3 regions of the Peribacillus sp. YIM B13481 genome follow, and region 1 is predicted to be linked to each of the others. Evidence: riboswitches for the same ligand, from Rfam matches in the RefSeq annotation. Region 1 holds a riboswitch; each other region holds the start of a gene.
The links. A riboswitch is a leader RNA that binds a small molecule or an ion and turns the genes downstream of it on or off. The one in region 1 is predicted to bind S-adenosylmethionine.

Region 1 (4,564 bases):
CCGTTCTGCTTCCGGCGGAGCTCTTTGGTCAATGACGTTTCATGCCAAGTGACATTCGTACTTTTACTCATATAATAATCCCCCTCATCATGTGATCCTTCAATTTATGTCCAATCAGTTATAAACTTCATTCTTTTTTAGACCTTCGATCAGCACCTCGATGACTTCTTTACGGCTAAAGGTAGCTGGAGGAATTTCTCCATTTCGCAACATTTCCCTTACCTTCGTTCCGGAAAGGATGACATGGTCTTCCTTTCCATGCGGACAAGTTTTAGCTGAAGCCATATTGCCACATGCTTTACAGTAAAAACTATGTTCAAAGAATAATAGTGTGATCCCTAATTCATCCGCGTTAAAATTCCCAAAGATTTTTTGAGCATCATATGTGCCGTAATAATCGCCCACACCCGCATGATCACGTCCGACGATAAAATGGGTGCAACCATAATTTTTACGGACCATCGCATGGAAAATGGCTTCTCTTGGTCCTGCATAACGCATGGCAGCAGGGAAAACGGCAAGAGAGACACGATCCTTGGGATAATATTTATCAAGCAGCACTTTATAGCTCTCCATTCGTACATCTGCCGGAATGTCATCGGATTTAGTGGCCCCTACAAGAGGGTTTAAGAATAAGCCATCGACAATCTCCAAAGCTGTCTTTTGAATGTATTCATGCGCACGGTGAACAGGGTTCCTCGTTTGGAATCCGACAACGGTTTCCCAGCCTTTTTCAGCAAAGGCTTTCCTTGTCTCAACTGGGTCCAAATAATGGGCTTGAAATAGCGGACGCTTTATTCTCTTGACTAATTTTATTTCTCCGCCGACATATACATCCCCGCGGTTATATAAATTTCTTACTCCAGGATGCTCCCCATCATCCGTTTGATATACTAAAGTCGCTTCCAATTGTTTATCGGGAGTGAAAATATCAGAAACGGAGAGGACCCCATATGTTTCACCCTCATGAGTCAGCTTCACTTCTTCACCTATAATAAGAGATTCTGCAGCTTTTTCAGTCAAAGGCAGCGTAATCGGGATGCTCCAAACATGGCCGCTGCTAAGTCTCATATCCTTGACAACTGTCTCATAATCACTTTTCGTAAAGAATCCTTTAATCGGACTGTAGGCACCAGTGCCTATCAATTCAAGGTCACTTAATGCTATTTCATCAATTTCGATTGACTTTGTTATTTTACTAAAATCATATTTTGGTTCCCAAAGATCGATTAATGTTCCTCCGTGCGGTAGACTGATTGTCATGCTAATTTCCCCCTATGGTTTCTATTTATTTTAAGATAAATGCAATCCGCATTCTGTTTTTTGCGCACCTTGCCAACGGCCTGAGCGTAAGTCATCGGCATTGATGGCAGGTGCTGTACACGTTTTACAGCCAATGCTCGGATATCCATTATCATGCAGGATATTATACGGAAGTCCATTTTTGTGGGCGTAACGCCAAACATCTTTCCATGTCCAATGAATGAGTGGACATATTTTAATCGATTTGAACTTATTATCCTTGTTGATATACTCGGTCAGCGCCCTTGTTTCGGATTGCTCCCTCCGCAGTCCAGAAAGCCAGGCTGTTGCCGTTGAAAGCACATCAGTAAGCGGAGTGATTTTCCGGATGTTACAACACTTATTGGAATCACTAACCCATAATTCATCTCCATATTCCGCTGCTTGTTCCTCAAGCGTCAAGGCAGGTTTCTTCATTTCGATCGAAAGCTTTGGATATCTCTTTTTCACTTGATCGATCAGTTGGTAAGTTTCCTCGAAATGTACATCTGTATCCAGGAAAACAATTTTTGCCGATGGGTTGACCTTCGCCAATAAATCCGTAAGCACGATGCCTTCAATACCAAAACTACAGGCATAAATGAGTTTGTTTCCATATTGTTCATTCGCCCATTGCAGAACTTCCAAAGCACCTTTTGTCTCACTATCTTCAGGAAATGCAGGTAAATCCCCGGTGTTGAAATTTTTATAATTTATTAATGCAGCCAACTTTATTACCCCCTCTAAGAACTTGCTCTATGTTTCACAGGTTAGAGTAACTGTAGATCCATTCCCGTTGTAATCTTCTCGAGTTATATGATCCTAGGAAAAAGAGACGAATCTAACCAATACTCTTTTTATATCAGTTAAACCCGCCTCTAGTTTTTCTAGTCAGCAGATACCTTATTTAATTCTTAGTTTTTCATTTCTTTCCATTTGAATGATTTTACCATCTTGGACAATAAGTGTAATGGATCCATATTTCATTGAATTAAGCATTTCTTGAAGTCGTTCAAATATTTCTGCAAGCTGATTCTCTTTATCCAAACCTGTTCCCCCTTTAAGGAATTCCGGAATATCTTTTTTTAGAGGCTGATTAAACGAATTTCTTAAATTTATATAATTCCTAACAACCTTACATTGCTATGGTTTGCCAATAATTTTTTCGAAAAACAAAAATCTTTCCATGATGGAAAGATTCCAAGGTAAATATTCATTACCTTATCTTCCAAAATGATCAACATTTTGTTGGATGTAGCACCTTGCATATCATGCAGGTTGCTGGACTTCAAAGGGCCAATTCCCTCCGTCGCTCTGGATAAGTTTTATTATTTTAAATATTAACATAAATTTAATCCTTGTCAATGGAGTTTTCTTATAAATTAACTTGGTTTAATATACTGGATGAACTGTTATTTTTATACACACTATTCCATTAATGATTTTATGTTCATTTAAATACGAAAATAGACTCATTTTTTTAGTTAAAGTCTCCAAAAAAATGCGCCTATTTCATTAATTAGCCTATTATTGACGTCTGGAATTATTTTTAAAAAAAATATTCGAATACCAGTCCTTTTGTTGAAGTCGATAGCTTGCAGCCATTAATTCCTTAATTGAATCGCTTCTACAAATTCCTGAACCTGACTCTGAACCCGATCCACTAAATTCAAATCATTAATCGGGTTTTCTGAATTCTGTTTATCTATTTCCTTATCCACAAAATATATGCCCTGCAACGGCTCGCCTTTCAATATTGAAATTAATGGTTTAAGCGCGTAGTCTATCGCCAATAAATGCCTGTTACTTCCGCCAATCATAATTGGCAGCACTGGCTTTCCCTTAAAAGCTCCTTCTGGCAGCATATCAATCAAGGCTTTCAATATGCCTGTGTAAGAGGCCTTATATACAGGTGAACCAATAATAATTCCTCTAGCTTCTTGAATTTTTTCTGAAAGCTTTAAAATTTCTTCACTATTATATTTCCCCTGGAATAAATCATCTGCTGAGAATTCCGTAATTGAGTAATAAGTTGTGGTAAATCCTTCTTTTTCAACTAAAGATTGAATATGTTTTAGTGATATGTCCGTTCTTGATGGAACCGCTGGACTTCCTGATAAAATTACGATTTCGCTCATTATAAATCCCCTCCATGTTACATGATTTCCAGATAAAATCCTCATAATGTCATATCGTGCAGTATGTATTTATCGTAATAGTCTGAAAAATATAAGTCAAATTTTACACACCTGTTTATTTAATTCACGAATTGACTTCGTCAATAAGAATGATCGCTACCCATTCAAAAATAAAACGGTCATATTTACGACTTGATGCTCATGCCTTTAAATATGACCGTTTTATTATGTATGATTGTTTTTCCCATGAATACCATAAACCAAAAGTTGAGCAATGCTCTTAATTCGCTCAGCAGTAAAATATGGTTCCTTTTTCTGTTGATGAATCTCATAATGAGTGGATAACGCCAATGTGAAGGAAATGATCCCTACATTAAATAGAATAATATCAGAAATATAATGTATCTCTCCGCTATCTATTCTTTTTTGTATTTCTACATGTTTGGCATTCGGCTTGAAAATCTGATCCACATATTGCTTTGAAATATCTTGATCGAATTGCGTTTCCCGAAATAATATCGAAAATTGTTCTTTATTTTCCAGAATTTTGTTTATCATGGTGCAAACGTGATTCTCCACAAGATCATCCGTAGATAGATGGCTAGTCCCGTCTTCAGACTCCTCTTTTTCATTAGGAGTAATTGTAGCCAGAAGCAAATCTTTTTTGCTTTCAAAGTATTTATAAATAGTAGCTTCGGAAACATTGCATGCAGAGGCAATTTCATTCGTTCTTGTCATGTCAAAACCTTTGGTGGCAAAAAGCGTCCGGGCTACATTTATGATTCGTTCTTTGGTTTGCTGCCCTTTTTTCAAAAATATCAACCTTCTTTTATAAAGATAAGACCGGTTTCACCAATCTATTTCCCATGATATCTCGATGGTGCTAATCGGTCAATATTACCATTGATCTATAGAAATCAATATTCCCAAATATCATATATAGAAAATCATTTAAAAGATGCATAGCCATCATCAACCATGACTACACTTCCATTGATTGCATCCGCTTCTTCCAAAGATAATAGATAGACAGCATTTGCGATTGCTTCTGGCTTAATTAATTTACCGCGCATTTGACTTGCATGCAATTTATCGATGATTCCCATATCCTTATAGCCTTGTATGATTGGAGTGTCAACACCCCC
Region 2 (4,564 bases), on a different contig from region 1:
ATGCCGGAAGCGAACCACCTGTATATTAATAAAATGTACAAAGAAGTGGAAAGCTCACCCGAACATCATATCGCAACTGTGCTTTTATCTGCCAATATGAATGTGAAAATGAAATTTTTAAGTCAAAGGATGAACGATTAATTGATGCAGGAATGGAAAGAAGAAGAGTGTAAGATTGCCGTTGAAAAAGGGGAAACCTTTTGTTTATATTTATATACGCCTTTGTGCGGTACCTGTCAGGTAGCTTCCAAGATGCTGACGATATCCATGGAACTTTTCCCGGAATTGAAGGCAGGCAAAATGAATATGAACTATGTCCAAGCAATCGCCGAATCGTATGAAATTGAAAGTGTCCCTTGTTTATTGCTTTTCAAAAAAGGACAGCTGCACAAAAAAATATATGCCTTTCAATCCGTTCCTTATTTGTATGGATTGCTTAAGGAAATCAGCTAAGAAACCAATCAGAACCGGATTGGTTTTTTTATTGTGAACATGTTGCTCCCAAATTGAAACTAAAAAAAGAATATTCTAACAATTCATTGACTGATTAATTCTAAAATGCTATATTTTGAATTAAGAAAGTAACGGCTGAATTTAATAGTTCTTATCAAGAGTGGCGGAGGGACTGGCCCGACGAAGCCCGGCAACCGGTATAAATTTATATACGGTGCTAATTCCAGCAGAGTGTTGGCTCTGGAAGATGAGGTGTGTTTTAAAACCTCTTCTTGTGGAAGTGGTTTTTTTGTTTATGAAAGGCCAGGTTTTCATGAAATTCCAACTAAATCCATAGAAAAAGGTGAAATCATATGTCAGAGAAAAAGTTGCGTTTTGAAACATTGAGTGTTCATGGCGGTCTGCAAGCTGATGAAACAGGTGCCCGGGCAGTCCCTATCTACCAAAGCAATGCATACTTGTTCAAAGACACAGACCATGCAGCGAATTTATTTGGTTTAAAGGAGAATGGTTATATATATACACGACTCCATAATCCCACGGTCAGTGTTTTTGAGGAAAGAATGGCCTTATTGGAAGGCGGTATCGGCGGATTGGCAACTGCAAGCGGAATGGCAGCCATCTCACTGTCAATCCTGAATATTGCCGGTGCAGGGGATGAAATTGTTTCAGCCTCTACATTATATGGCGGCACGTATAATCTTTTTGAAAATACTCTTCCTAAATATGGGATTAAGGTGAAGTTCGTTTCACCTGATGACCCAGAAAATTTCAAAAGGGCAATTACGCCAAGAACAAAAGCCATATTTGCTGAAACGATCGGAAATCCAAGTTTGAGGGTCCTTGATATAGAAGCAGTAGCAGACATCGCCCACGAAGCCGGGATACCTTTAATTATCGATAATACCTTCGCTACACCGTATCTATGCAGACCAATTGATTTTGGGGCGGATATTGTCATCCATTCCGCTACAAAATGGATTTTGGGAAATGGAACGACGTTAGGCGGTGTCATAGTGGATGGAGGGAAGTTCGACTGGAACTCACCAAACTACCCTGGCTTTACGGAGCCTGACCCAAGCTACGACGGTCTTGTATACGCCGATGCAGTTGGACCTGCTGCTTTTATAACGAAAGCCCGAGTGCAGTTGCTTCGTGATTTAGGTCCTGCGCTAAGTGCCCAAAGTGCATTCCAGTTTACGCTTGGACTTGAAACGCTGCATGTAAGAATGAAAGAGCATCTTTCGAACACCAAGTCTGTCATTCAATATTTGGAAAATCACCCTGCCGTGACTTGGGTTTCACATCCCGGTAATGAGGATCATCCCGATAAAGCCCTTGCGGATAAATACTTGCCTAAGGGAGCAGGCTCTGTTGTGACTTTTGGAATACAGGGTGACCGCGATGCCGGGGCAAAACTTATCAATTCGGTGGAATTATGGTCCCATGTAGCTAATGTAGGGGATGCTAAGAGTTTAATCATCCACCCTGCCAGTACGACCCACCAACAATTGAATGATGCAGGTCTGGCGAAAGCGGGAGTGCGTGCTGATCAGGTCCGTTTATCCATCGGGATTGAAAATGCAGAGGATTTAATAGAAGATTTAGAGCAGGCAATTGAAAAAGCGACGAATATCGTCTCCCTGACGTCTAAAACGGTTTAAGAAAAAAGTCCAGTTCATTCTTTTACTAGAAATAATATACATTGCACTCCTTTTTTATCTATGATAAAATTTCCCCATACTAAAGAACTTAATGCTGTACAAATATTCTATATATTAGCTCTTATCAAGAGAGGTGGAGGGATGTGCCCGATGAAACCCGGCAACCGACAAGGAGATTCCTTGGAAAGGTGCCAATTCACACAAAGTTTAATTACTTTGGAAGATGAGAGGAAGGCCAGCTTCTTCACCTGCCTTTCTGCTCATGCAGAAAGGTTTTTTCTATTTCATTTGGGAAAACCTTCATGAAAGGAAAAAATGGTATTAAAAACTGACTAATAATGTAGAGAAATCAACTAAGTTCATAGGTTTTATTGGATAAAAGAGGTGAGCATTAATGATTACATTGACGAAAGTAAGTAAGCTTTTCCGAACAGGAAAAGGAAACGGTGAGACTATTAAGGCAGTAAATAATGTGAGTGTTGAAATAAATAACGGCGAAATTTTCGGTATTATTGGTTACAGCGGAGCGGGGAAAAGTACTTTGATCAGAATGCTCAATGGATTGGAAACACCTACAGAGGGATCCGTTGTGGTGGCTGGGAAGGAAGTTTCAAAAATTAAAGGGGCTCAGCTCCGTAAGGCACGTCAGGAAATCAGCATGATTTTTCAACATTTCAATCTATTATGGTCCAGGACGGTTCAGGAAAATATATCCTTCCCGTTGGAAATTGCAGGAGTTTCAAAACTTGAACGCACCAAGCGTGTGAACGAATTGATCAAGCTAGTCGGATTGGAAGGCAGAGAAAAGGCATATCCTTCGCAATTAAGCGGAGGGCAAAAGCAAAGGGTGGGAATAGCCAGGGCCCTAGCAAATGATCCTAAGGTCCTGCTTTGTGATGAAGCGACTTCTGCCTTAGATCCACAGACTACCGATTCCATACTCGAATTGCTTGTGGACATCAATCAGCGCCTGGGGTTGACGATTGTCCTGATAACACATGAAATGCATGTAATACGTAAAATCTGTCATCGCGTGGCCGTGATGGAGAACGGGCAAGTTGTTGAAGAGGGACCTGTCCTGGATGTATTCAAGAATCCTAAAGAACAAATGACGAAGCGTTTCGTGCAACAGGTAACGGAACCAGAAGAAACGAAAGAAACGATGGACCATTTGCTTGAACGCTTTCCTGCAGGTAAAGTGATTCAATTGACTTTTGTAGGTGATCATGCAGAAAGCCCGTTGATCACCAAGCTCGTACGTAACTTCGAGTTGGATGTCAATATCGTTCAAGGTAAAATATCCCAAACAAGAAGCGGTTCATATGGAACGTTGTTTATCCACCTTGATGGCAATGAGGATGAAATGCTCCGCGCAATAGAATTCATAAAAGCACAGCAGGTAGGCGTGGAGGTGATTACTCATGCTTGAAGAATTATTGCCGAATGTAGATTGGGAATCCATTTTAGACGCAACGAAAGAAACGCTTTATATGACAAGCATCTCTGTAATAGCTACCTTTTTTATAGGCATACTATTAGGGCTGATCCTGTTCTTGACAGGCAAAGGTAATATATGGGAAAATCGGGCGGTCAACGCAGTCATTGGTGCTGTCGTCAATATATTCCGTTCCATTCCATTTCTTATTTTGATCGTGCTGCTCATTCCTTTCACTAAAGCGCTTGTCGGTTCTATGATTGGTGAGAATGCAGCATTACCAGCACTTATTATCGGGGCGGCGCCATTTTATGCGCGTATGGTTGAAATTGGCCTCCGTGAGATCGATAAAGGTGTAATTGAAGCGGCTAAATCCATGGGGGCAAAAACGAGTACGATCATTTGGAAGGTCCTTCTTCCAGAGTCGATGCCGGCCCTTATTTCCGGGATTACGGTAACATCGATTGCATTGGTCGGCTATACCGCAATGGCCGGGGTCATCGGCGCAGGCGGGCTTGGTAATCTAGCCTATCTAGACGGCTATCAAAGAAGCCACAATGACGTTACGCTAGTAGCGACTATCGTTATTCTGATTATCGTCTTCATTATTCAAATTATTGGAGATGTGATCACATCTAAATTAGACAAAAGATAAGGGAGATGAATAGGATGAAAAAGTTTTTAGGGTTTGCATTAGTCCTTGTTTTATCGATTGCTCTGGCAGCTTGTGGAGCCGATAAGGACAAAAGTGGCAGCGATACAGAAAAGGAAGCGAAGAAATTAGTTGTAGGGGCATCCAATGTTCCACATGCCGAGATTCTTGAAAAAGCTAAACCTCTTCTTAAAGAAAGAGGAATAGATTTGAAAATTGAAAAATTCCAGGATTATGTTTTACCGAATAAGGCTTTAAATGATAAGGAATTGGATGCTAACTATTTTCAGCACCTACCTTTCCTTGAGGCGGCCAATAAAGAGAATGGATATAATTTAGTCAATGCGGGCGGAATTCACA
Region 3 (4,564 bases), on a different contig from region 1:
TGGCAATCAATGTATCCTGTGAAAACCAGACAAACATTGATATGACGATGGCATTGGCCAATGATGCGACGGAGCCGACGGAAAGGTCGAACCCATTCACTGTCAAGGATATCGTTATGCCGATCGCAATGATGGTCACGATTGAGATGGAACGCAGGATGTTGATCAGATTAGTAGTTTGAATGAAAGATGGATTGGACACGGCAAAAATTCCAATTAGAATGACAATCGTTAATATTGTGCCGTATTTATAGAAAAATTCGAACAGGTCCACCTTTTTCTTCGCTTTCGCTGTCTGTGTAACAGAAATGGGTGTACTCATCCTAATTTCCTCCTGTTGAATAGAATAGTAGTTCTTCTTCATTCGTTTTGCTTGTTTCTAGTTCGATGACAGTGCTCCCGTCATATAACACGTATGTCCGGTTAGTAATGCCAATGATTTCGGAGAGCTCGGATGATGCATAAATGATCGCTTTCCCATCCCTCGCAAGCTTTGCAATCATTTCGAATATATCCTTCTTGGCTCCAACATCGACACCTTTCGTTGGTTCATCGAATATGTATACATCCGCAGCGGCTATAAGCCATTTTCCAATGGCAACCTTTTGCTGGTTACCACCTGAAAGGTTTTCTACTTTCACCTCCCCGGAAGGAGTTTTTATGCCGAGACTTGCGATCATTTCCTTCGCTTTTTCCATTTCCGCCTTACGATCCACAAAACTGAATGTCTTGCAGAATTTGCCGATACTGGCTGCAGTCAAGTTCGCCGATACTGATTCCTGAACAAGGACCCCTTCTTTCCTGCGTTCCTCAGGTATAAGTGCCAGACCGCTTTTTACTGCTTGGTGCGGAGATTTCAAAGAAAGCTTTCGGCCATTTAGGATGATTTCACCTGCTGTAATCGAAGTATGACCGAAAAGGCTTTTACACAACTCCGTTTTCCCAGACCCGACCAACCCTGCCAAGCCGATTATCTCCCCTGCTTTAATATGCAGACTGACATTTTTAACTTTCTCTGTATCTGACAATCCCTTCACTTCCAGAATAACGTCGCCAATCGAAGAATTCACTTCAGGGAACTGTTCATCCATGGTTTTCCCTAGCATATTCTCTATCACTTCGTTACGGGTGATGTCTTCCATTTTTCGACAAGTGACAAGCTCCCCATTCCTCATGATCGTAATTTCCTCACAGATTTCAAAAATCTCAGGCAGACGATGTGAAATGAAAATGACTCCAACACCTTTTTGCTTTAATTCATTTACAATTCGAAAAAGTTCTGTCGTTTCTGTATGACTTAACGGAGCAGTTGGTTCGTCGAGAATCAGGAATTTGCATTCTGTCGAAACGGCTCTTGCTATCAGGACCATCTGTTTTTCAGCCAAAGTAAGGTCTCTTACCAGCTTTTTCGAAGGGACACGAATTTTCATATCTTCAAGAATTAAAGAGGCTTGGTTGTGTAGCTCTTTCCATTGAACTATCTGTTTTTTTCCCATGTTTTGGACCATATCATTCAACATTATATTTTCCCCAACGGTTAAATAAGGGATGAGGGCCGTATCTACTTCCTGATAAACTATTTGAATCCCCTGTTCCTGCGCCGCTTTGGGCGAGCGGATATCCTGCTTTATCCCATCAATAAAAATGTCACCTGAATAATGAACATGGGCTCCCGATAAAACCTTCATTAACGTCGATTTCCCTGCTCCGTTTGCACCGACCAATGCGTGGGTTGCCCCTGATTGTATAGAAAAGTCAACTTCACTAAGCGCCTTCACTCCTGGAAATTCAATCGAGATTTTCTTCATTTCAAGTTGCGTGCCCATGTCCATTCCCCCTTATTGAACAGACACTCCCTTCACTTGAAAGAGAGTGTCCCCTTTTACTTTTTATAATGAGCTTTCAAAACTTTCATCCAATCTTCTTCAAATTCCGTTGATACACCCCATCCTTCGACAATACCAGACAGATTTGCCATGTTTACGGCTTCTTTTGAGGCTTGGATTTGCTTTTGTGAAATAAGTGATGCCTCTAAGTCATAGGTTTGCGGTGTTTTTTCGCCCGCTAATTTTTTTGCCAATATCCTCATATTCACTGCACCAATCAACTTGGGATCGACGGCTGCCGTGTAGGACCATGAGCTAGCGGCCGATTGGATTTCCTGAAGATCTGCATTCGATACATCAATTCCGTATATCTTCACTTCATCGCGGCCCGCTTCTTTAATCGCCCGGGCGGCACCGATAGCGAAGGCATCCCATGTTGCGAAAATGGCATCCAATTTACCTTTTGGGTATTTATTCAGCATTGCGGCTACTGCATTTTGTGTTTGAACCGAAGTATCTGCAGATGCCACTCCGAATCTTTCGACTTCCCTAATTCCAGGATTTTCTTTTAATTTTTCCTGATAAACTGAATTTCTTCTCACCATTGGAGGAAAACCATCCACCCAAAGGTAAGCAATCGCAGCTTCACCTTTCTGTTCTTCTATCAGTTTATCAAAAGCCAGTGTTGCCAACGCTTCATCATCCTGTGAAGTTAATGTCACACCTTCTATTTTAGATAAATCGCTAATTGAATCGAATGTGACAACGCTTTTACCTGCATCAACCAACTTTTGAACGTCATTCACTGTTGCTGCATCATCACCATGGGAGATGATATAGCCGTCATAATCTTCCTGCAAAGCCTGCGCGATCGCATCATGGAATTTAGCCGTATCCCCATTGGCTGTATACGTATCCACTTGAAAGCCCATTGCTTCTCCTTCTTCCTTCGCTCCAGCAAGGTACTGGGCCGTATGATCATCACCGCCAATTTTACGGATCACTTTTATTTTGGCCCCTTCCCCATCAGCAAATCTTTCCGGTACATTTTCAAATGATACTTTTTCTTCTTTCTTCGATTCTGTGGAACTCTGTCCTGTAGAACAACCCGTTAAAAGCAACGCCGAAGTGATGGCTGAAACGAATATCCCTTTAATAGATCTTCCCATCTTGTTTCCCTCCACATTCTCTTATTATTCTTATCAGTTAAGTTGGTGTAAATCATAAAATAAAAACCTCTCTAGTAATAGAGAGGTTTAATCAGCTGTATTGCAGACTTATCCCTCTCTTATCTGTCAAAACATTTCTGTTTTGCAGGATTTAGCACCAATTCCTAATGGAACGGTTGCTGGGCATCTTAGGGCCAGTCCCTCCGCCACTCTTGATAAGAGAATATATCGTGTTACGTTTTTCGTAATTATCACTTTATAGGGATATAGTCGTAAAGTCAATAGTTTTTCGAATATTTGAAATGTTCCCTACTACTTTTATTTTCTTTGAAGCTGGGCTAGACGCTTTTTCTCAATTTTTTCAAGTCTCTCCAACTGACGTAGTTTCACTTCGAACACAGTGATCGGATCACGGTAAACTTCCGGATTTTCTTTCATATGCTCCAATGCAGCCTGGTAGTCTTTAATTTCTGTCTGCGTTTGCTCTATTGTTTTTTGAAGTAAGGCAAATGAGCTGCGATAGAAAAGTGAGATGTCCCGATCTAAAGATTTTTCAAACAATCCAAATTGGGTAAGGAAGCGTTCAGTGATCATTTCCGCAACATCCTGGTAATCTTCACTTTCCAAGTATTTCTTATAACGATTGTACATATTGGCTTTATTTTGCGGTATTGCCCCAAACAGCTTTCCTGCTCCTTTAAGCAGCAATTGTGATGGAGTCCTTCGCAAAAGGATATTAACGTCATCGATGCGGATACTGCTTGTCATCCGGTCAGCATCACGGCGCCAGTCATCCAATACCCTGAAGTCACCTGCCAGCATAATCCGTTCTTCTTTGTATAATTCATTGAATCCGGCACTCATCTCATCCATAAACTGTTGGCTTTGTGAGAACTCCATTTGGGAACTAGCAATCCAATCTTGAAGAGAACGGTAATATTGAGGCATGATCTTGTCAGAAATGAAGGCTTGAATCCGCTCATTCATTTCGTGGTTCAACTGTATATGGACCTGACTGAAATCACTGCTTTCCGTTAACGATTTAGAGCAATCTCTCAGTAATTCAGGAATTTTAGAAGAAAGCTGACTTTTCACTTCATCCTTAAGCACACGGTACGACCTTATGATATTTTCACTTTTTTCTTTTTCTAAATCAGCCAGTTGATTGACCGCACCATTCAATTTGACTTCCATCTGTTCATTCCAAGAGATGGAATGCTCGCATTTCCGTTCATTGGCTGTCCGTTTTTCTAACAGATAAGATAAAGTTTTACGAATGAAAGCAAGGATTTTTTCAGATCTTCTTTCTTTCCAATTATCATCTTGATAATTCGATTGAAGGAATGCAGAAAGGTCATTCAACTGCTGCTTGCTGTCATAAAGTTTAGAGAAAGCGAACACTTTCGCATTCGGGAAATATGCATTCACTTTATCCCATGTTTCGTCTTCCATCCGGACCGCGACTTGATCACTGTATATCGTATCCATTTTATTTAATAAGAAATGAATCGGCAGTTTCGGAGCCATCATTTGAATTTCCAATAACAGGTCCCGTTCACTACCGGTGAA

Region 2: another riboswitch for S-adenosylmethionine. It lies ahead of ACFX4X_RS00335 (methionine ABC transporter ATP-binding protein); the one in region 1 lies ahead of ACFX4X_RS19970 (YezD family protein).
Region 3: another riboswitch for S-adenosylmethionine. It lies ahead of ACFX4X_RS24040 (sugar ABC transporter substrate-binding protein); the one in region 1 lies ahead of ACFX4X_RS19970 (YezD family protein).

The regions. Positions count from the first base shown of each region.
Region 1 is NZ_JBHZPE010000044.1:26,888-31,451, reverse strand. It holds gene cysC (adenylyl-sulfate kinase) at 1-71, opposite strand, end outside; gene sat (sulfate adenylyltransferase) at 115-1,263, opposite strand; gene ACFX4X_RS19975 (phosphoadenylyl-sulfate reductase) at 1,294-1,998, opposite strand; gene ACFX4X_RS19970 (YezD family protein) at 2,185-2,301, opposite strand; SAM riboswitch class I at 2,500-2,606, opposite strand; gene ssuE (NADPH-dependent FMN reductase) at 2,886-3,419, opposite strand; gene ACFX4X_RS19960 (TetR/AcrR family transcriptional regulator) at 3,645-4,232, opposite strand; gene ACFX4X_RS19955 (SDR family NAD(P)-dependent oxidoreductase) at 4,367-4,564, opposite strand, start outside.
Region 2 is NZ_JBHZPE010000001.1:55,180-59,743, reverse strand. It holds gene ACFX4X_RS00350 (toprim domain-containing protein) at 1-141, shown strand, start outside; gene ACFX4X_RS00345 (thioredoxin family protein) at 145-453, shown strand; SAM riboswitch class I at 602-707, shown strand; gene ACFX4X_RS00340 (O-acetylhomoserine aminocarboxypropyltransferase/cysteine synthase family protein) at 807-2,117, shown strand; SAM riboswitch class I at 2,236-2,347, shown strand; gene ACFX4X_RS00335 (methionine ABC transporter ATP-binding protein) at 2,512-3,546, shown strand; gene ACFX4X_RS00330 (methionine ABC transporter permease) at 3,539-4,207, shown strand; gene ACFX4X_RS00325 (MetQ/NlpA family ABC transporter substrate-binding protein) at 4,222-4,564, shown strand, end outside.
Region 3 is NZ_JBHZPE010000081.1:7,054-11,617, reverse strand. It holds partial or broken gene ACFX4X_RS24050 (ABC transporter permease) at 1-322, opposite strand, end outside; gene ACFX4X_RS24045 (sugar ABC transporter ATP-binding protein) at 324-1,826, opposite strand; gene ACFX4X_RS24040 (sugar ABC transporter substrate-binding protein) at 1,883-2,995, opposite strand; SAM riboswitch class I at 3,112-3,217, opposite strand; gene ACFX4X_RS24035 (GTPase domain-containing protein) at 3,314-4,564, opposite strand, start outside.